2 regions of the Halomonas cibimaris genome follow, and region 2 is predicted to be linked to the other one. Evidence: predicted binding sites of a transcription regulator. Region 2 holds the regulator's gene; the other holds the start of a gene.
The links. The regulator FNR, encoded in region 2, switches genes on or off when oxygen is low (the NO sensors DNR and NnrR bind a similar motif). The targets are predictions, from matches to a motif close to TTGATNTANATCAA.
Positions count from the first base shown of each region.

Region 1: ACZ415_RS04920 (ribonucleoside triphosphate reductase) is a predicted target of FNR. The motif match lies at 8,999-9,012, and genes of this name have one in related genera.

Region 1 is NZ_AP043828.1:1,068,901-1,080,177, forward strand. It holds gene ACZ415_RS04880 (IS481 family transposase) at 1-109, shown strand, start outside; gene ACZ415_RS04885 (IS1380 family transposase) at 371-1,789, opposite strand; one part of gene ACZ415_RS04890 (IS630 family transposase) at 2,004-2,388, shown strand; one part of gene ACZ415_RS04890 (IS630 family transposase) at 2,388-3,016, shown strand; partial or broken gene ACZ415_RS04895 (IS3 family transposase) at 3,209-3,340, opposite strand; gene ACZ415_RS04900 (IS1380 family transposase) at 3,576-4,994, opposite strand; gene ACZ415_RS04905 (tetratricopeptide repeat protein) at 5,202-6,035, shown strand; gene ACZ415_RS04910 (anaerobic ribonucleoside-triphosphate reductase activating protein) at 6,175-6,855, opposite strand; gene nrdD (anaerobic ribonucleoside-triphosphate reductase) at 6,960-7,121, opposite strand; gene ACZ415_RS04920 (ribonucleoside triphosphate reductase) at 7,170-8,894, opposite strand; partial or broken gene ACZ415_RS04925 (ISL3 family transposase) at 9,641-10,864, opposite strand.
Region 2 is NZ_AP043828.1:386,435-397,711, reverse strand. It holds gene ACZ415_RS01880 (sodium:solute symporter family protein) at 1-1,698, opposite strand, end outside; gene ACZ415_RS01875 (DUF4212 domain-containing protein) at 1,705-1,965, opposite strand; gene ACZ415_RS01870 (DUF294 nucleotidyltransferase-like domain-containing protein) at 2,252-4,063, shown strand; gene ttcA (tRNA 2-thiocytidine(32) synthetase TtcA) at 4,180-5,082, shown strand; gene fnr (fumarate/nitrate reduction transcriptional regulator Fnr) at 5,255-6,007, opposite strand; gene hemN (oxygen-independent coproporphyrinogen III oxidase) at 6,089-7,468, opposite strand; gene ACZ415_RS01850 (sulfite exporter TauE/SafE family protein) at 7,554-8,267, opposite strand; gene ccoS (cbb3-type cytochrome oxidase assembly protein CcoS) at 8,264-8,500, opposite strand; gene ACZ415_RS01840 (heavy metal translocating P-type ATPase) at 8,497-10,965, opposite strand; gene ACZ415_RS01835 (FixH family protein) at 10,965-11,277, opposite strand, start outside.

The DNA.
Region 1 (11,277 bases), 680 kb from region 2:
GAAGGCACTGCATCATCAATCACCGATTGCGGCGATGAAGGAGTGGCAGGCCAAGCGACCTGAGTTATTTACCAAGCGGGTTGTTAATCACACGGGACCCGACAGATAACTGAAAAGCAGATGCCTCATACCATAATCCCGGCTTATTCACCGGAACGCTGATTGGGCATCCTGAAGCCCCGGGGAGCCGGTAGCTCGTCGCCGAACGCCGATTTCGAGACGGCATCGTCTTCCGGTGACGCTCTGTCCGGCTGTTATCGCCGTTATTCAGCCCCTTCCCTGCCTTGTCGTCGGTCATCCGGCCAGCCGGAACCGCCGGTCATCGACAGGACCGGCGTCTCACTCTCTTGCTTATGCGACCGCTGAGGCGTCAGCGCAACGCCGTCAGTTTTGGTAGCCCTTTCAGCAGAGTCGGCCACCATTTATCGGCTGCGGCGCCGAGGTGGACCGTGATACGTCGGGCGTGGAGGATCAGGGTGGCGGCCACCTTGAGGACCTGCTCTCGCATCCGGATCAGGCTCCAGCCCTGTCGGGTTTGCCGTTCCAGCACGCAACGCAGACCATGCAGCACCTGATAGGCGTAAAGGCTCAGCAGAAGACTCGCCTCGTTGCGATCCATCACGTTCTGCTCGGTAGAGGCGCCGCGATCCGTCGACGAGAGGTGGACATCCAGCGCCGACTTGACCTCGCCCATGTGCGCCTCGGCGCTGCCGCGCTTGCGGTACAGCGATAACACCTTTTCCGGCGGCCAGTGGTACCGACTCAGGTTGGTCACCAGGAAAAAAGCGTGGAGCAACAGGTCATCGGGGCGTTCCTGAACCACCAGCACGACGCGCCGTGGCGCGGGCCAGCTGTCGGCCCGGTATTCAAGGTCATGGCACCATTCCCGGGGCTGGTCCGGGGGTCGGCCGGGCGGCCGCTTGAGATACGGCGCCGCCAGCGTCTGAAGGGTGTTGTTGCTGCGCAGCCGGCCCAGGTACGCGATATCACGCTCTTCCATGGCCAGCAGCGTATCGTTGCCGGTAAACCCGGCATCGATACGCACTGTCACTGTCGCACCGGTGCCTTCATTGAGGCGCCGTACCAGGTGAGGGATCCAGGTATCGGCGTTCTCGGCAGGGCCCGCGTTACCCTCGCGCAGCAGGCCGCCGACCATGTCACCGGTTTCGGCCAGCGAGGCCACCAGCGGCGAATAAATGCGTGTGCCGTACAGCCCGTGAAAGGCCGACCCGCCCTGACGACCATGGACCTCGATCGGCAGGCCGTCGATGTCCAGCGTCAGGTTATCGGGCTGCTCGCCGTGGTTCAGCGATGCCAGGCGCCAGATCGCCAGGCGCAACAGGCCTTCATGCACGGTATCGATGTTGTCATGACTCCCAAGGCACGCCAGCAGCCGCGACAGCGTCGCCTGCGACGGACGGTCCTGTGCCAGAGGCGTCATTCCGCGTGCATCGCTGCACGCCAGCTGCCAGAGCGGATCGTGACGCAGCGTGTCGGTATCGTCCAGGTCGATCCACCCCATGGCGCGCTGCAACACGACGGTTCGCAGCTGGCTGGCCAGGGAATGACGAATACGCAGTGGATCACGCCGGTCGACCAGGCTTTCTTCCAGCGCCTGGATAACACCGCTGTTGTCGAGGGCTTCACGCAGCAGCAAGGCGCCGCTGTCGCTGGTGGTGCGGTGGCCGCTTAGCTCGGCCCGAACAGAACCATTGCAGGAAGGCGTCCACGACGATAATCTTTCACCCATGGCGAGAGGTCCTCTTGAATCAAGTTCTGGCTGGAACATCCTGATTCTACAAGAGAAACCCCTCGCCATCTTTATTTTCAAGCCAGCCTCATGAATAAGCCGGGATAATGGAGAATCTGGATCTTCTTTACTCAGCACGTGTACAAAGCGAAAGCATGGAAGTGTTGCTTCAAAGCTTGCCGATCTAAGTGCCTGATCCAAAATATTCGTGCATAATGGGTGCCCAAATTTCTGACAAAAAGCGGACAGAATAATGGCAAGGCGCTTCGTCGAATCACTATCTGAATCTGAACTGCACACGCTGCTTTCTGCTTATCACCATGGTGAGAAGTGCGCTCTGCGCCGTCGTGCCCATGCTATTTTGCTGAGTGATCAGGGTCATACAATCAACCAAATCAGTGAGATACTGCAGGTTCGCCGTGATGCCGTATCCATATGGCTCAAGAAGTGGGAAGTGTCGGGCCTCGACGGGTTGATCGACAAGCCACGGAGTGGACGCACACCGGCCCTAGATGATGCGGACCATCAGCGGCTACAGGAGCTGGTCGCTGAGCAACCCCATCAGCTTCGCTCCTTGCATGCCCGCTTTCAGGAAGAAACGGGGAAAATTGTTAGCCTGATCACGCTTCGTAGAGCGCTAAAAAAAACGGTTTCAGCTTCAAACGGATCCGGCATTCGCTGAAGGAACGGCGCAACGAAACGGATTTCCGCAACACCCAAGGCCTCATCAAGGTACTTCAGCAATGGGAAGATCTCGGTGACCATGAGCTCTACTATTTTGATGAATCAGGCTTTTCACAGTCGTCGTCAGTCCCTTACGCCTGGAGCCCTGTCGGCGAACCATGTGAGATAACGGCCTACTCACATAGCCGAAGGCTGAACGTGCTGGGATTCCTCAGCCGAGCGGGGAAATTGGTTTATCACACGACGACTGAGTCGGTCACCACGCAAATTGTTATCGAGGCGTTCGATCAGTTTGTGGCGCAGAAAGATCCCGATACCTTTGCTGTCGTGGTGCTTGATAACGCCAGCATGCATCGCTCCAAGGCCTTCAGGCGGAAGATACTTGAGTGGATGTCGCATCGCGTGCACCTGGTTTACCTATCGGCTTACTCACCAGAGCTGAACTTGATTGAGATACTGTGGCGGCAAATGAAGTATGCATGGTTGCCGCTGGGAGCCTATCTCTCTTTTGATCGCCTCTGTGATGAGGTACACCGCCTACTTGGTGGTTATGGCACTGAATACGCGATTAATTTTGAATAAGCACTTACGAAATGGTGGATTCAAATAAAGAATACGACCATCGCTGCCATGCGGGATGGTTGAAATTCTGTTGATCCCGAAGAAAATAAGAGCAAATGGAATAACTGCTTTTAATGCAAGTTCAATCATGGAGAGTGACATAGGCTCAGGACTCATTCCGGTGTTCTGGTCAAGTCGTAGCGGACACTTTTATTAAGCTGCTTCGGCGATTTTTTCTATTTCCCTTGGCGCTTGGTAGCCAAGAGTGGAGTGCAGCCGGCAGCTGTTGTACTCCATCTCGATATAGGTCACGACGTCGCGTCTCGCTGACTGGCGGGTCCCGTACCCCCGGCTTATTCACCGGAACGCTGATTGGGCATCCTGAAGCCCCGGGGAGCCGGTAGCTCGTCGCCGAACGCCGATTTCGAGACGGCATCGTCTTCCGGTGACGCTCTGTCCGGCTGTTATCGCCGTTATTCAGCCCCTTCCCTGCCTTGTCGTCGGTCATCCGGGCAGCCGGAACCGCCGGTCATCGACAGGACCGGCGTCTCACTGTCTTGCTTATGCGACCGCTGAGGCGTCAGCGCAAAGCCGTCAGTTTTGGTAGCCCTTTCAGCAGAGTCGGCCACCATTTATCGGCAGCGGCGCCGAGGTGGACCGTGATACGTCGGGCGTGGAGGATCAGGGTGGCGGCCACCTTGAGGACCTGCTCACGCATCCGGATCAGGCTCCAGCCCTGTCGGGTTTGCCGTTCCAGCACGCAACGCAGACCATGCAGCACCTGATAGGCGTAAAGGCTCAGCAGAAGACTCGCCTCGTTGCGATCCATCACGTTCTGCTCGGTGGAGGCGCCGCGATCGGTCGACGAGAGGTGGACATCCAGCGCCGACTTGACCTCGCCCATGTGCGCCTCGGCGCTGCCGCGCTTGCGGTACAGCGATAACACCTTTTCCGGCGGCCAGTGGTACCGACTCAGGTTGGTCACCAGGAAGAAGGCGTGGAGCAACAGGTCGTCGGGGCGCTCCTGAACCACCAGCACGACGCGCCGTGGCGCGGGCCAGCTGTCGGCCCGGTATTCAAGGTCATGGCACCATTCCCGGGGCTGGTCCGGGGGTCGGCCGGGCGGCCGCTTGAGATACGGCGCCGCCAGCGTCTGAAGGGTGTTGTTGCTGCGCAGCCGGCCCAGGTACCCGATATCACGCTCTTCCATGGCCAGCAGCGTATCGTTGCCGGTAAACCCGGCATCGATACGCACTGTCACTGTCGCACCGGTGGCTTCATTGAGGCGCCGTACCAGGTGAGGGATCCAGGTATCGGCGTTCTCGGCAGGGCCCGCGTTACCCTCGCGCAGCAGGCCGCCGACCATGTCACCGGTCTCGGCCAGCGAGGCCACCAGCGGCGAATAAATGCGTGTGCCGTACAGCCCGTGAAAGGCCGACCCGCCCTGACGACCATGGACCTCGATCGGCAGGCCGTCGATGTCCAGCGTCAGGTTATCGGGCTGCTCGCCGTGGTTCAGCGATGCCAGGCGCCAGATCGCCAGGCGCAACAGGCCTTCATGCACGGTATCGATGTTATCGGGCCCTCCGAGGCAGGCCAGCAGCCGCGACAGCGTCGCCTGCGACGGACGGTCCTGTGCCAGAGGCGTCATCCCGCGTGCATCGCTGCACGCCAGCTGCCAGAGCGGATCGTGACGCAGCGTGTCGGTATCGTCCAGGTCGATCCACCCCATGGCGCGCTGCAACACGACGGTTCGCAGCTGGCTGGCCAGGGAATGACGAATACGCAGTGGATCACGCCGGTCGACCAGGCTCTCTTCCAGCGCCTGGATGACACCGCTGTTGTCGAGGGCTTCACGCAGCAGCAGGGCACCGCTGTCGCTGGTGGTGCGGTGGCCGCTTAGCTCGGCCCGAACAGAACCATTGCAGGAAGGCGTCCACGACGATAATCTTTCACCCATGGCGAGAGGTCCTCTTGAATCAAGTTCTGGCTGGAACATCCTGATTCTACAAGAGAAACCCCTCGCCATCTTTATTTTCAAGCCAGCCTCATGAATAAGCCGGGCTAAGGGGTGTAAATAGCGTACGGAGACACTGCCAGAGCGAACGACGCCGCCCAGACCCCTGACACGCAGCGGCCAAGGAAAACAAAGCACCGGGGAAATGGCTCTCCTGGGAAGACTCCACCAGGCGGGCAAGGAGGCATGATGGAGCTGGATACCGTGTTACGGGCCCTGCTGTGTGTCAGCCCCGTGATCGCAGGGGTGGTATTGGTGATCTACGCCCGTTCGCTTACTGGCGTTAACGGGTTCGACGACCTCAGTCAGAGCGATACTAAACACCGCGCTGAACAAGGCGATGCCCAAGCGCAGAACAATTTTGGCGCCATGTACCTCAACGGCAGGGGCGTTTTTCCTCGGAACACCACTAAAGCTGCTGAGTGGTTCCGCCAAGCCGCGGAACAGGGCCTTGCCTCCGCGCAGCACAATCTGGGCGTCATGTACCACAACGGCATAGGAGTTCCCCAAGACTACACCCAGGCTGCTGAGTGGTTCCGCCAGGCCGCGGAACAGGACTTTGCCGCCGCGCAGTACAATCTAGCCGTCATGTACGACAAAGGCAGGGGCATCCCCCAGGACGACACCCAAGCCGTCGAGTGGTACCACCAGGCGGCGGAACAGGGTTTTGCCGGCGCGCAGCACAATTTGGGCGTCATGTACGTCAACGGCAGGGGCGTCACCCAGGACGACACCCAAGCTGTCAAGTGGTACCGCCAGGCCGCGGAACAGGGCATTGCCGACGCGCAGCACAACCTGGGCATTATGTACCTCAAAGGCGAGGGTGTTTCCCAGGACGATACTCAAGCCGCTGAATGGACTCGCCAGGCCGCGGAACAGGGCATTATCGAGGCGCAATTCGGTCTCGGCTTGTTATATGGCGAAGGCAGGGGCGTTCCCCAGAACTACACTCAAGCCATCAAGTGGTTCTTCCGGGCGCAGCGGAACAGGGCCTTGCAGAAGCTCAAAAAAATCCTGACATGAGGGACGACCAGGATCAGAGCCTGGTTTTCCAGCATTTTCTCGGCGCTGCTGTCCCAGCGATCCGTGGTGGAGACGATCAGCCACTTGCTGAAAATGACAGTAACGGCGAGCAGGCGTCGAAAGAGGCTCCGCAACCGAACTAAACCACTCCTTCGCGCAGCTCCAGGTGTTGAAAGGCAGGCTGCAGGCGATGCACGAGATCGTGCAGCTCGGCAGTCGTCGGGGCCGTTGTCACCGGTTGAGTGTAGGCTTCTTCCAGACACTGCTGAGGGCGTGCCATCTGGATAGCATAATGCGTCACTCCCTGCGCCGACAGCGATAGGGCCAAATCGCGTAGCGATGCCAGGGTCCAGTCGCGCCAGTGGACGGTCGTGCGGCACTCGAAGGCGACATCGCTGGCCAGTAGCTGGGCCAGACTCTCCCGATGGGCAGCAGCCATACCGCGTCGGCCGACAATGACGTCGAAGTTTTCGGCGCTACCCTTCACGTCCAGCCCCACCCAGTCGAGCCAGGGCAGCAGCGCCTTCAGGCGCCGGGGATAAACGCCGGCAGTGTGCAACCCGACCCTGAAGCCCAGGGCGCGAACCCGCGCGGCGGCCAGCGGCAAATCAGCATGCAGCATAGGCTCGCCGCCGCTGAACACGACGCCTTCCAGCAAGCCACGGCGCCTGTCAAGGAAGGCCTCGATCTCCGCCCACTCATCGGGCTTGGCCTTTCTCGGTTCGAGCATCTGCGGGTTATGACAGTAGCCGCAGCGCAAGGGGCAGCCCTGCAGGAAAACCACGCAGGCGAGGTGGTCGGGATAGTCCAGGGTGGTCATGGGTGTCAGGCCGGCCACAGGCAACTGCGGCCGACGGGATTCAATGGGGGACATAGCGGCAAATTCCGACCGGACGCCCGCAGGCGTCCGGCGTGGTGGTGGGTTTAACGGGTGGTGGCGTGCTCCCGGAAGTGGCAGCGCTCGTAGTGTTCGGACTGCTTGCCGTGGTTGAACTGGCTGACCGGGCGGTGATAGCCCATCACCCGAGTCCAGATTTCGCAGCGCTGACGCTGTTCGGTGGGCAGGGTTTCGGTGGAGTGGTTCATGAAAAGCTCCTCTTTACGATGATGACCCGTTCACGGGTCGGCAATGCCTCAGGCCGGGGTATCGGCCTGGGAGGCGCGCTGTGCCAGAAGGGCGTCGTCGCACTTCGGGCAGAACTCGTGTTCGCCGGCCAGATAGCCGTGCACCGGACAGATCGAGAAGGTCGGCGTCACGGTGAGATAGGGGAGGTGAAAGCTCGATAGAGCGGTGTGGACCAGCTTCCTGCAGGCGCTGGCCGAAGAGAGCCGCTCGCGCATGTAGAGATGCAGCACGGTGCCGCCGGTATAGCGCGTCTGCAGCGGATCCTGGTGGATCAGCGCCTCGAAGGGATCGTCGGTATGGCCTACCGGCAGCTGGCTGGAGTTGGTGTAGTAAGGCGCCTGGGCCGTCCCGGCCTGCAGAATACCGGGAAAGCGCTTGGCGTCCTCCTTGGCGAAACGGTAGGTGGTCCCCTCGGCCGGGGTTGCCTCCAGGTTGTAGAGGTGACCGGTGCTCTCCTGGAACTCACGCATCCGCTCACGCACATGCTCCAACACCTCGACCGCCAGCTGCTGTCCCTCAGGGTCGGCGATATCGTAGTAATCGTCGCTGATATTGCGCGCCATCTCGTTGAGGCCGTTTACCCCCAGGGTCGAGAAATGATTGTGCAGCGTGCCCAGGTAGCGTTGGCTGTAGGGATAAAGGCCGCCGTCCATCCACTTCTGGATGCATTCGCGCTTGATCTCCAGGCTGTCGCGGCCCAGCTCGAGCAGCCGGTCCAGCTCGGCATAGAGCCCCGCCCGGTCACCGGCAAAGCGGTGGCCCAGGCGTGCGCAGTTGATCGTCACCACGCCCAGCGAGCCGGTCTGCTCGGCGCTGCCGAACAGGCCGTTGCCGCGCTTGAACAGCTCGCTGAGATCCAGCTGCAGCCGGCAGCACATGGAACGCACCATGTGCGGCTCCAGGTCCGAGTTGAGGAAGTTCTGGAAGTACGGCAGGCCGTACTTGGCGGTTAGCGCAAAGAGCCGCTCGGCGTTGTCGCTGTGCCAGTCGAAGTCGTGCGTGATGTTGTAGGTGGGGATCGGAAAGGTGAACGTCCGGCCGCGGCAGTCCCCTGCCTCCATCACCTCCAGATAGGCGCGGTTGAGCAGGTCCATCTCGGCCTGCAGCTCGCCGTAGGTGAAGGGTTGCTCCTGGCCGCTGATGACCGGCACCTGGTCGCGCAGGTCCGCCGGGCAGACCCAGTCGAAGGTCAGATTGGTGAACGGCGTCTGGCTGCCCCAGCGCGAGGGCACGTTGAGGTTGTAGATGAACTCCTGCACCGCCTGCTTCACTGCCGGGTAGTCGAGCCGGTCGAGGCGCACGAAGGGCGCCAGATAGGTGTCGAAAGAGCTGAACGCCTGGGCGCCGGCCCACTCATTCTGCAAGGTGCCGAGGAAATTGACCATCTGCCCCAGGGCACTGGAAAGGTGCCGGGGCGGCGCGCTCTCTGCCCGGCCCGGCACGCCATTGAAGCCTTCGGTCAGCAGGGTGCGCAGCGACCAGCCGGCGCAGTAGCCGCTGAGCATATCCAGATCGTGGATATGCAGGTCGCCCTCGCGATGGGCGTCGCCCACCGCGGCGGGGTAGACCTCGTCCAGCCAGTAGTTGGCGATCAGCTTGCCCGAGGCGTTGAGAATCAGCCCGCCCAGGGAATAGCCCTGATTGGCGTTGGCATTGACGCGCCAGTCGGCGCGCTGCAGATATTCATTGATCGTCGATGCCACCCCGACGGTACCAGGCTGCGGGCTTTCCATGGAGCACTCCTTCACTGACCGGATTTCTATATATGGTATCAAGCATAAACAAAAACACCATATGTTGTGCCTATGGAGTCTAGGTACTTCCCGGCGGCAAAAAAATGATCCAGGTCATTAATAGGCGGGTGAGAGGGATTCGCACTTCTTGCCTGCCTGTCAGAAACCATCCCGGCAGTCCTTCGGACGGGCGCGCCGTTCTGCTTGCGCTGGCAACCTATGGGAAGCGAGTCCCGGAGTCTCTGGAACGTTTGCACGACGAGTTTGCCCAGTGATCATTATCGGGAGACGATTGCGCTAGCTCATCGGGTGAGGCATCCGGTGTGCAGCGGATTTGTTAACGAAACGTGTCAGCAGACCTCTGCACGATCCTCGAAATTGTTCAGAACTCCTGTGCACGATGCAGACTGTCCGGGAAACACTCGGCTATCGGACACCCGCACAGGTGTTTCTGGGAGAATACTCAGGAGCCTTGGATACTGCAGGTGCTGCGCTTATTGTTTGAATTCAATATCATCTGCTAAAGATGCTATTAAAAAAATGGGTTTAAATATTTAATTACAATTAACTCAACTTCTCGCATTGCCAATACGCCGGATTTTTATGAGACACTATTGTCTGGAGCCAAAGTTATACCAAATGCCTCCTCCCCAGCTCAAAGATAAAACACGTTGAGTAACGAGCGACTCAAGATATTAGCTGTCGGGTTCCGCGTGATTGACGGCTCTTTTGGGTTCTTCGTCACTTCATGTGGATTGAGTGTGATTCAGCATGCGCCCCACAGGGCTACCGATCAGATAGATCATGGCGATGAAGTTGGCCTCGTTCCGATAGCCGCGTGCACGTGACCTGGCGGCCAGGAACAGACCGTTCATGCCTTCCAGGTGCGGTTGGTCAGGCCGGAGAGCCAGCGCCTTACCACCTGCTCGGCATCTCGTTCCAGCGTATTCAGGGCTTTCGCCATCGGTTTCAGGAGCGCGTTGTCGGCCACTGCAACGCGCATCACGTTCAGGTAGTGGGTGATCCGCCAGCGAGCGCCTCGTGGCGTCGGCGCCTGTTGGATCCACCTCAGCTTCTCCTTGATGATCCAGGCTTCCGCCGTGGCGCTACGGTCACTTACTAGCTCCTGGAGGGCGGTGACCTGGTTGGCTGTCAGGTTGCCGGCCTCGGTGTTCTTCAGCACCGCCCAGCGCAGTGCCTTGGGATGAGTTTGTTGGCGGCGCTCTCGCTTGCGGACCTCGTCCAGGGGCCTTGGTGAAAGTCTGCACGATGTGGAACCAGTCGACCGTCATTTCGGCGCTGGGCAGGTGCTCGGCCACGCTACTCAGGAAGGCCTGGGACATGTCACAGACGACTTCGACCACGTTGTCCGGGTCGCCGCCTGGAAGGCGCTGAAGGCCTCGATGGCGGCTTGCCATGGCCAGGCACAGCACAGATCACCGGCTCCTGAGGACGCTGCATGTCAAGGAGCACGGTGACATGGCGCTGGCCGCGTCGTGAGGCCGTCTCATCCAGGCCGGTAGCCGCGACCTCGGACAGCATCCGTCCCACATAGTAGTGCACGATGCGCCACAGGCGCTTGTCGGCAATCTCCAGCTGCCGGGAGACGGCCAGCACCGGCATCTCCTTGATCAGCGATATGGCAGCCTGCTCGAACAACAGGGTAAAGTCACTGCCGGGCCGTGCCCAGGGCACCTCGATGCGCTTGACACCATGCTCTTGGCACTTGGGACGCGTGCATGCAGATAGCAGTGGTGCTGGAAGAAGTTCAGATGCCGCCAGGTCTTGTCGGCGAAGTCATGGGCCGGGCAGGCCTGGCCGTACTCCGGGTAAGGGTAGAGGCTGCCTCGCTCAGCCTCGACATAGGGGTCCAGGCGATGAGGCGACACGGCGGTATCCAGGTGCTGGTCCTTGAGAACCCAGAGCGCTTCAAGGCCCAGGCCGAGGGGTAGAATCTGAGTGCCGTCCATGCTCTATCTCCTGTCCATGTGGAGGTCATATCCTGGCCCGGCTCAGGGGCGAATTCCACATCCAGCGACGAAGAGCCCCTTTTCATGGCAGTAGGCGCCCATCTCGGCTTCTGATGGGGGCCGTTTCAATCACCATGGCCAACTTGGCATCGGCCGACCATTCGTCTCCGGTTTTACGCTTGCCAGGCACAGACATTCCTTGTTGTCGGCATGTTTTCAGCCAACCATACAGGGTTGATCCTCGATGTCTGCTTCGGCGGCGACCGACGCCACACTACGGTTGTCTAGCGGCAACAATTGCTTTAGCACTACGGCCTTGCGTTCCTCGGAATAATGTGGCATGAACCATCCTATGCTGCCCATTCTGAGGTTAATTCAGGCGAAATCGCCAACTGGACAACTAAGCTGACAGA
Region 2 (11,277 bases):
GAAGGCGACGGCGAAGTTCATGATCGCCCCCAGCGCCCCGAAGGACTGCGGGGAAATACCCATCACCCAGTTTTCCGGCGTGTTGGCCAGCATGTTGGTTTCCGGGATAAAGAACCAGCCCAGGTAGGTGAAGATATACAAAAGCGTGGTCAAAAGCCCGGTGAGCATACCGGCGACGGCGCCGCGGTTGTTGATGCGCTTGGAGAAGATGCCCATCATCAGCACCGGGAACAGCGATGCACCGGCGATACCGAAGGCCAGTGCCACGGTCTGCGCGGCAAACCCGGGCGGATTGAGCCCCAGGTAGGTGGCGAGCAAAATCGCCCCGCCCATGGAAATTCGCGCGGCGAGCATTTCGCCTTTTTCGGTGATGTTGGGGTTGATGGTGTTTTTGATCAGGTCATGGCTTACCGCCGAGGAAATGGCCAGCAGCAGGCCAGCCGCGGTGGAAAGGGCCGCGGCGACCCCGCCGGCGGCAATCAGGCCGATCACCCAGGGCGGCAGGTTGGCGATTTCCGGGTTGGCCAGTACCAGGATGTCGTTGTTGACCGAAAGCTCATTGCCTTCCCAGCCCCGCGCCTGGGCGGTATCGGCAAAGGCTTCGCTTTTGTCGTTGTACATCTGGATACGGTCGTCGCCGTTTTTATCCTCGAACTGGATCAGGCCGGTGTCTTCCCAGGAGCGAATCCAGCCGGGGCGATCTTCGTAGAGAATGGGGTTTTGTGCGGCCGTGTCGTAGTCTTCGGTCTGCTGGGCCATGTCAGGATAGACCGTGGTGACCAGGTTAAGCCGGGCCATGGAGCCAACGGCCGGCGCGGTGACGTACAAAAGCGCGATAAACACCAGCGCCCAGCCGGCTGACCAGCGCGCATCCGCCACCTTGGGCACGGTGAAAAAGCGGATGATGACGTGGGGCAGCCCGGCGGTACCTACCATCAGCGACAGCGTAAACAGCACCATGTTGAGCTTGTTGTCCACATCAGCGGTGTAGGCGTTAAAGCCAAGCGCGGTGACCACTTCGTCGAGCTTGTCGAGCAGCGGCATGCCGGATTCAGCGTGGGTGCTGAACATGCCAAACATCGGAATCGGATTGCCGGTCAGGTGCATGGCAATGAACACCGCCGGGATGGTGTAGGCGATGATCAGCACCACGTACTGGGCGACCTGGGTGTAGGTAATGCCCTTCATCCCGCCGAATACGGCGTAAAGAAAGACAATCAGCGCCGCAATCCAGATGCCGGCGGTGTTGGAGACTTCCAGAAAGCGCGAAAAGGCCACGCCTGCCCCGGTCATCTGGCCGATAACGTAGGTGGTCGAGGCGATGATCAAACAGACCACGGCGATCAGGCGCGCGGTGTCGCTGTAGAAACGGTCGCCGATAAAGGCCGGCACGGTAAACTTGCCGAACTTGCGCAGGTAGGGGGCCAGCAGCATCGCCAGCAGCACGTAGCCGCCGGTCCAGCCCATGAGATAGGTGGAGTTGGCATAGCCGCCCGCGGCCAAAAGGCCGGCCATGGAAATGAACGACGCCGCCGACATCCAGTCGGCCGCTGTGGCCATGCCGTTGGTGATGGGGTGAACGCCGCCGCCGGCAACGTAGAAATCCTTGGTGGAGCCGGCACGCGCCCAGATGGCGATACCAATGTACAGCGCAAAGGATGCGCCTACAAAGAGAATGTTGATGATGAACTGATCCATGCTGGCTTACTCCCCGAGGCTGTATTTCGCGTCAAGCCGATTCATCTTCCAGGCATAGAAGAAGGTCAGCGCAATAAACGTCAGAATGGAGCCCTGCTGGGCAAACCAGAAGCCCAGATCGGTCCCGCCGACAGGGATACCCGCTAACAGCGGGCGCAGCAGGATGGCACAGCCGTAGGACACAAAGGCCCAAACGACCAGGCAGCCTAGAATGGTACGCACGTTAGCTCGCCAATAGGCGGTAGCGTTGGTGGTGTCATCTGTCATGGCGTGGTTCTCCGCTTGTGATTGTTAGGTTGGAGCAAGCCGGCGCCGTCCGACAGCAGCGGATAGTACCGGTACGCCGTCCCAGCGCGACGTGTTTTTATAGTGGGCAAAAAACGCCGGAAAGAAATCCAGACTTTGGTCTTGACACCAAGGTATCAGCTTCCCGGCCGGGGCATGGCCCTGCCCGGGCGCGCCCGCTGAAACGGCATGTGACGATGGTATAGGTGCCGAAGGGGGGTATAGCGTCAATACTGATGCCATCTGCTTTTTTGCCGTCGAGGGCGCCATGGTCGATGCCGATCTGTCTCAGCCACCTTTTTCCCTGCTTGACGCGGCAGGGCGTGAGCATGCCCGGCGAGGAATGGAGCTTGCCTGTTTCAATCGCGGCGAGGTAATGCTGGATACCGGCCAGGCCGGCGAATACTTGTACCTGGTGCATCGCGGAGAGGTCGCCGAGGTGGACCCAACGCTGCCGGACGGCGCCGCGCGTATCGGTCTTTATACCGCCGGTGATGTGTTTGGCGCCATCAGCATGATCAACGGCCAGAGCCGCTATCGCTTCATCGCCGAGCAGGAATGCCTGTGCTATCGCATCCCTCGGGTGCTGTTTCAGCAGCTGTGCCGGGCCTGCCCGGAGTTTGACGCCTACTTTCGTCAGTCGCTGGCGCGCAAGGCTCAGCGGCTGATGGAAAAGCGTGCCCAGGGCGGGGTAACCATGGCCGGGTTCATGCTGGCAAAGGCGAGCGACTGCATGCGTACGCCCCGGCGGATACGTGCCGATAGCGATATTGCCGCTGCGGTCACACAGCTTAACCGCCACCACGCCGACAGCCTGCTGGTGGAGGGCGACAGCGGCCTGGGCATGCTGACCAAGACCGACCTGCTCAACGCCATGGTGGTGGAAGAGGCCTCACGGCAAAGCGCGGTAGGCGGGCTGGCGCGCTATTCGCTGGTCACGGTCGCGCCGGGGCAGTATCTGTTCGAGGCGCTGGTGCTGATGACGCGCCATCGGATCGACCGGGTAGTGGTGCTGGACGGACAGACGCCGGTGGGCGTGGTCGAGCTGGCCGACGTGCTGAGCTATTTTTCCAGCCGCAGCTACGTGGTGAGCCTGCAGGTAGAGCAGGCCGCCGACTTGCCGGCGCTGGCCGCCGCCAGCCGGCGCACCCCGGAGCTGGTCAGCGCGCTGATGGCGCAAGGCGTCAAGCTGCGCTTTGCCATGGAGCTGCTTGCCGCACTCAACGGCCGTATCATCCACAAGGCCTGGACCTTCTGCGTCGAAGAGGCTTACCGCAGCGCCAGCTGTTTGGTGGTGATGGGCAGCGAAGGACGCGGCGAGCAGATTCTCAAGACCGACCAGGACAACGGCCTGATTCTGGAAGACGATCTCGACTGGCCCGCTGTCGGCACCACCACAGAGCGCTTCAGCGAGGCGCTGGCCGCGCTTGGCTATCCGCCCTGCCCGGGCAACATTATGGTGTCCAACCCCGAATGGCGGGGCAGCGTCAGCCAGTGGCAGGCGCGCATTGCCCGCTGGGCCGCCGACCGCGACGGCGACAGCCTGATGAAGCTGGCGATTATGCTCGACGCTCACGCCGTGGCCGGCAATCCGGCACTGCTGGCGCGCGTGCGCGAGACGCTGTTTGAGCACTGCGCCGAAGACGAGCTGCTGCTGTCCTACTTTGCCCGGGCGGCGCTGCGCTTTTCGACGCCGCTAACCCTGTTCGGCTCGTTGAAAAAGCCCCAGCACGGCATTGATATCAAAAAAGGCGGTATTTTCCCCATTGTTCACGGCGTGCGCACCATGGCGCTGGAACGGCGCATTGCCGCCACATCGACGTTTGCCCGGCTGGACGCGCTGGTGGCGGATGGCCGGCTGAAACGCGGTTTTGCCGACGACGTGGGCGAGGCGCTGTCGCTGTTCAGCGAGCTCAGGCTCAAAGGTCAGCTGGAGGCCGATGAAGCAAGCGGGCAGCGCGATCGGGTGGTCGTCCAGGCGCTGTCGTCGCTGGAGCGCGACCTGCTGCGTGAAGCCATGCATATCGTCAAGGACCTCAAGCAGCGGCTGTCGCACCGCTATCATCTGGAGTATTCCTGAACACGGCGCTATTGGTGGGACAATGCCCGCTGTTGTTACACTAGCGGGGCTATCATGGCGGCAGCGGCGGTGTCGTTGCCGCGCTTTTCCTTTCCCATTAATCGCACAGACTTCCTATGCCGCATTCCGACCCCGTGCAACGCTACGAACCCGTCGCGCCGCCGACGCCCGATGCCCCGTCCGCCGATGACGTGGAGCGCAAACGCCAGTTCAACAAGCTGCAAAAGCGTCTGCGCCGCCAGACCGGCCATGCGATTATCGACTATCGCATGATCGAGGAGGGCGACAAGATCATGGTGTGCCTGTCCGGCGGCAAGGACAGCTACACCATGCTCGACATGCTGCGCAGCCTGCAGCGCAGCGCGCCGGTGCGCTTCTCGCTGGTGGCGGTCAACCTTGACCAGAAGCAGCCCGGCTTCCCCGAGCACGTACTGCCTGACTACCTGGACGGGCTGGGCGTGGACTATCATATTCTTGAGCGCGATACCTATTCGGTGGTCAAGGAAAAAACGCCGGAAGGCAAGACCACCTGCGCGCTGTGCTCGCGGCTGCGCCGGGGCTCGCTGTACGGCTTTGCCGAGGAAATCGGCGCCACCAAGATTGCGCTTGGCCACCACCGTGAAGATATTCTGGAGACGCTGTTTCTCAACATGTTTTTCGGCGGCAGCCTGAAAGCCATGCCGCCCAAGCTGCTTTCGGACGACGCCAAAAATATCGTCATTCGGCCGCTGGCCTACTGCAAGGAAGCCGATATCGCCGAGTATTCCCGGCAGATGGCATACCCGATTATTCCCTGCAACCTGTGCGGCTCCCAGCCCAACATGCAGCGCCAGAACGTCAAGGCGATGCTTGACGAGTGGGACAAACACTACCCCGGCCGGCTGGAAAGCATGTTCAAGGCGGTGACCAACGTAGCGCCTTCCCAGCTTGCCGACCGCAAGCTGTTTGACTTTGCGCATCTGGAAGCCGAGCAGGAAGACGCGCTCGCCGGGCGCATCCAGGCGCTCAACGTGGGATAGAGCGCATCGCTAAGCGGCGTGTCGGGGGTAGCCATTTTTCGCGGATTAAAGTCCGCTCCCACAAAACCCGCGCCCTATTGTTTGAGAGCGGCCGGGCCGAGCTAAAACGCGCCGGCTTTTCGGGTAGCGGTGTGGGAGCGCAATTTATTGCGCGAATGCGGTCGGGGCTATCTCACGAAGACGCCGCTTCCTGGGCTTCTTCCTCGGCCAGGGCAAGAAGGCGTGGCATCCCCAGAATATTGACCTCGCGGCCGGAGACGGCCACCAGCTTCTGCGTTTGAAAGCGGCTTAAAATGCGGCTAACCGTTTCCACCGCCAGCCCTAGGTAGTTGCCGATGTCCGCCCGGGACATGGACAGCCGGAAACTGTAGGGCGAGTAGCCCCGGCGGCGAAAGCGATCGGAGAGGGTGACCAGAAAGCTGGCCATGCGCTGATCGGCGGTCTTGCGTGACAGCAGGCGCATCATGCGGCGGTCATCGCGCAGCTCCTTGCTCATGCTGCGATACAGCTGCACGCGCAGCTCCGGCAGCTGTTCGGAGAGCAAATCCAGGCGGTCGAAGGGAATCTCGCAGACGGTGGTGGTTTCCAGCGCGATGGCGCTGCCCGGGTAGCGCTCTTCATCGATGCCGTCGAGCCCTACAAGTTCGCTGGGCAGGTAGAAGTTGGTGAGCTGGTCATTGCCGCCGCCTTCGATGGCAATCTGCTTGAGACTGCCCGAACGAACGGCAAAAACGCTGGTAAAGATGTCGCCCTGACGAAACAGCGGTTCGCCTTTCTTGAGCGGGGCGCGACGCCGGATAATGGCATCGAACTGATCCATATGCTCCAGCTCAAGGGCAAGCGGCAGGCATAGCGAACTCAGGCTGCAGGTCTGGCAGCGAGTTTCGTGCAGCATGGGGCGCCGACGGCTGAGTTGTTCCGGCATGGAATCCTCCGTGAAGTAGGTCACGGGGGTATTATGGGAGCAAGCGCAGGGGGGCCACAAGTCGCCGGCGGCGCTTTGCCGCTAACGATGCGCGTCGAAGGCCCGAGCCAGCCGATGAAGCACGAGCCGTCCGTTGGGCGTAGCGCTGAGTATGTTGCCCTGGCGTTCGATGAGCCCGTCGCGCTGCGCTTCGCTCAGCCGGGCAAGGGCCCCGGCAAAATAGCGCGGCGCGTCGATCGCGAAATCCCGGCCCAGGGCTGTCAGGTCCAGCCGGGCATCGCACATTAGCCGTTCAATGGCGGCGTGGTGTAGCCGGTCGTCGCGGTCCAGATGGAAACCGCTCACCGTGGCGAGCCGGCCGGTGTCAAGGGCGCTGGCGTAATCGCCGAGCCGAGCGGGGTTTTGCGCGTAGGTGTGGCCGATGCGCGACGTGGCTGATATACCAAGGCCCAGCAGATCGCAATGCCCGTGCGTGGTGTAGCCTTGCCGGTTGCGCCCCAGCGTCTGCTGTTGGGCCGCTACGGCCAGGCGGTCGTCCGGCCGGGCGAAGTGATCCATGCCGATGTGCACATAGCCTGCCTGGACAAGCCGCTCAATGGCGATCTGCAGCATGGCCAGGCGGTCTGCGGAGGAGGGCAGCGCGGCGTTATGAATGCGCGGCTGGCGCGGGCCGCGCCGGGGATGATAGGCGTAGTCCTGCAGGGAGATACGCGCCGGGTTCAGGGCGATGATCTCGGTCAGGGTCTCAGCGAAGCTGTGCCGTGTCTGGGAAGGCAGGCCATAGCTGATAGCCAGGTTCAGCGAGCGAAATCCCAGCCGATGGGCTTCTTCCATCAGGGTTTCGGTCATAACGCGCGGCTGATGGCGGCGAATGGCCTGCTGCACGTCGGGATTGAAATCCAGCACCTCAAGGCTTAGCCGATTAAACCCCAGCACTTGCAAGTGGCGCAGGGTAAAAACGTCGGCCTCTCGCGGGTCGATTTCGATGGCGTAGTCGCGTTCCGGCGACGACGACAGCCCGAAACGGGCATCAAGCCGGTCGAGCAGATCGCTCATCTGGGCAAGGGTCAGAAAGGTCGGCGTACCCCCGCCCCAGTACAGCTGTTCCACCGGGCGTGCGCTGTCCAGGTGCCGTGAGGTGAGCACCATTTCGCGGTCCAGCCGAGACAGGTAGGGCTCGGCCCGGGAGGTATCGCGGGTGATAATGCGCGGGCAGGTGCAGTAGCCGCAGCTTTGGCGGCAAAAAGGCACGTGCACATACACAGACAGCCCGCGGCCGCTGGCGTTGCTGTGCTCCAGCGCCCGGCACAGGTCGTCACCGCTGAACGTAGCGTCAAACGCCTCGGGGTTGGGATAGACGTGATAGTGCGACCCGCCGGCGGCATAATGGCGGTGTAGGGCGTCCTGGCGGGCAGCAGTCAGCGCTGCAATATCGACAGACGAAGGGGCAGCGCTGGCCATGGCAGACAACTCCGGTGGGAAAGAACGCGACGGTGATAGCGTTATCCTAGCCGTGGCCGGTGATGAAGGAGTTGAGCTATATCAATTAAGCGCCGTTCATTGCGGACATGCCGGCCATGCGATAAAGCGACCATAGCTGCCACAGGGCAAAGCCGATGATGCTAAGCGCGGCGACGGTGCGGGTGGCCGGATGGCGAATCAGCGCGCTGAGCTGGCGTGCGGCAAGGCCTGTGGCCAGCAGAGCGGGCAGGGTGCCAAGGCCGAAAGCGCCCATTAGCAGCGCCCCGCGCCCCGGTTCGGCAATCGCCAAGCTCCAGGCCAGCATGGAATACACCAGCCCGCAGGGTAGCCAGCCCCATACCGCGCCCAGAGCGAACGCCTGGGGTACTTTGACGACCGGCATCAGCCGCCGGCCGAGCGGTTCGATGTGGCGCCAGAATCGTCGGCCCACGGCCTCGACTTTCAAAAGGCCTTTCCACCAGTCGGCGATATAAAGCGCCATTAAAATCAGCATCACAGCGGCGAACGCTTGCAGTATCACGCGGGTGGCCGGGGCAAGCGAGAACACCGTGCCCAGGCTGGCGACCAGTGCACCGGCAATCATATAGCTGCAGATGCGTCCGAGGTTGTAGCTCAAAAGCAGCCCGGACAGCCTGGCCGGGTGGCGCATGCTGGGCGGAACGGCAAAGGTCAGCGCGCTCATGATGCCGCCGCACATGCCGATGCAGTGGGCACCGCCCATCAGCCCAAAAACGAAGGCCGCCAGCAGCGGCGGCAGCTCAAGTCCGGCGGGGTTCATGGTGTTTTGTCCTCTTTTGCCTGCCGGCGCCGCTCGCGTGCGGCCTCGGCGTTGTGCCGGCGGCGTTCGCGCTCGTCCGGTGTCAGGTCGTTTTCATCCTCGTCAAAGAGAATGCGATACGCCGGGCCTTCCAGGTCATCGAACTGGTTGTTCTTCACTGCCCAGAAAAACGCCCAGACGGCGATGCTCAAAAACAGCAGCGATATGGGAATCAGCAAATACAGAATTTTCATGCGGCCACCGGAGACGGAGAAGAGACAGAAGGCGCCGGGCGAGTTTGCCAGCGCGTCAGGCGCAAAGCATTGCCCACCACCACCAGCGAGCTTGCCGACATGCCGATGGCGGCAAGCCAGGGCGGCACTACGCCAACGGCGGCAAGCGGCAGTGCAGCGGCGTTGTAGCATACCGACCACACCATGTTCTGGCGCATGATACGCCGCGTGGCACGGGCTATTTCAACCGCCTCGGCAATGCGCAAAAGCCTGGGGCTTAACAGCACGGCATCGGCCCGGGTACGGGCAAGGTCGGTGGCGCCGTTCATGGCAATGGCGACGTCGGCGCCGGCAAGCACCGGCACATCGTTGATGCCGTCGCCGATCATCGCCACGCTTTCTCCCTCTGCTTGCAGCGTCTGAAGGCGCGCAAGTTTGTTTTCCGGGCTTTGGCCGGCGTGCCATGTGGCGATGCCCAGCGCCGCGGCGAGTTCGCTTACCGCCGCGGCGGTGTCGCCGGAAAGCAGCTCAACCTCAAGCCCGTGGGCTTTCAGCGCGGCCACGGTGTCGGCGGCGTCTTCCCGCACCGCGTCGTGTAGCCGAAACCAGGCCCGGGGTGCGGCGTTTTCAGTGAGCAGCAGCCACTGGCCGTCGTCGGGGGCGGCCGGGCGTGCGTGGTTGGGGCTGGCCGGGTCGTGACAGGCAAAGGCCGGCTTGCCCAGCCGCCAGCGCCGGCCGTCAATGCGACCTTCGAGCCCCTGGCCGGTGGTGCTGTGGATATCAACGGCGCTAAGCGTGGCATCGCGGAAGGGCGCAAACGCCCGGGCAATGGGATGCTCCGAGCGGGCTTCCAGCGCGGCCGCCAGCGCCCGGGCGCGCTCAGCGGTGAGGTCGTCGGTAAGCGGGCGAGTGTCTACCAGCTGCATTTCGCCCCGGGTGAGCGTGCCGGTCTTGTCGAAAATGACCCGGTGCGCGGCGGAGAGGGTTTCCAGGGCATCGGCCCGGGTGACCAGCACGCCGCGCCGGCGCAGCTGGCCATGCCCGGCGGTGAGCGCGGTGGGCGTGGCCAACGCCAGCGCGCAGGGGCAGGTGACCACCAGCACCGAGAGCATCACCCAGAGCATGCGCGACGGGTCGATAAACCACCAGACTACCGCCACAGCAGCGGCCACCATCAGCAGGCGCAGAACGAACACGTGGGCCATGCGCGCCGCCATCTGCGCAAGCCGGGGGCGGCTGGCAAAGGCGCGATCGGTCAGGTCGAGTATCCCCGCTACCCGAGCATTGGCGCCGGCCCGGGTAACGCGTATCACCAGCGGATTTTCCATGTTCTGGCTGCCGCCCACCACACGTTGCCCCACGCAGCGGGTGACCGGCAGGTATTCGCCGGTAAGCATGGATTCGTCCAGGCTTGACTCGCCCTGTTCGATCACGCCGTCAGCGGGAACATCGTGGCCGGGTTTGATCAGCACGCGGTCGCCCTCGGCAAGACGGTTGGCGGGCACAATGCGCTCGCTGTCGTCGTCTTCCAGGCGCGTGGCGGAGGTGGGCAGCACGCCGCTCAGGGCGTTACCGCTTTGGCCGTTGCGCCGCCGTGCCCGGGTCTCGATGTAGCGGCTGAAGAGCAGAAAGAAGGTAAACATCGCAACGGAGTCAAAGTATACCTCGCCGTCGCCGGTGATAACGGCCCAGGCGCTGGCAAGGTAGGCGCAGCCGATGGCAATGGACACCGGCACATCCATGCCCAGCGCGCGGGTTTTCACGTCGCGCCAGGCGTTTTGGAAAAACGGCTGGGCGGAGAACAGCACCACAGGCGTGGCCAGGGCAAAGGACAGCCAGTGGAACAGCGCGTAGAAGTCGGCCGACATGCCGTCGCGGCCGGCGAAATAGATGGGGATGGAAAACATCATCACCTGCATCATGCCCACGGCGGCGACGATCAGCCGGCGAACGGTCATGCGCTCTTCGCGCTGAAGGCGTTTTTGCGCCTGATCCGGCTCGTAGGGCTGGGCGACGTAGCCGATGGCGGCCATTTCCGCGAGCAGCCGGGAGAGCTTGATGCGCGCCGGGTCCCAGGCAATGCGCAGGCGGTGGTGGGTAAGATTGACCGCGCTTGAGGTAACGCCGGAAAGCGCGTTGAGCCGATGTTCAATCAGCCAGGCGCAGGCCGCGCAGGTAATGCCTTCCACGGCCAGGGTGGCGTGGACGCGGCCGTCGTCTTCGGCATGAACGAAACTTGCCTGCAGCTCGGGGTCGTCGAATACCGCCCAGGTATCGGCGCGGGCGGTTGTCTGCTCGTCGGGGCGCTCGGGCAGTTCGGTGCGAAAACGGTAGTAGCTTTCCAGCCCGCCTTCCACAATCGCATGGGCCACGGCCTCGCAGCCCGGGCAGCACAGCGGGTGCTTCTCGCCGTCGAGCTCGATGTGCCACGGTGCCCTGTCCGGCACCGGGCTGCCACAGTGATAGCAGTCAGCGGATGCGGCCATTAGCTCTCCGCGGGGCTTTCGGCTTTTTTCGTGCGACCGCCGGGATGCAGCCTGATGCGCTTTTCCGTGGGCAGGCGGGCTTCACCGATCAGCCGCCACTCGGGGTCGTCGGCCACAGGCTGCAGCTGCAGGTACCAGCGGTACTGCAGGTTATCCGGGCCCTGGGCGAGATAGCGGCCTTCGCGCACGTGTTCCAGCACGAAGGTTTGGTCGTGATCGCTTTCCGTTGGGAAAATAAGCTTCAGCTCAAGCTCGTCAGGCCGGCGCGCGCCTTCCAGATCGAGCACGATATCGCGGGTTAGCGGATCGATA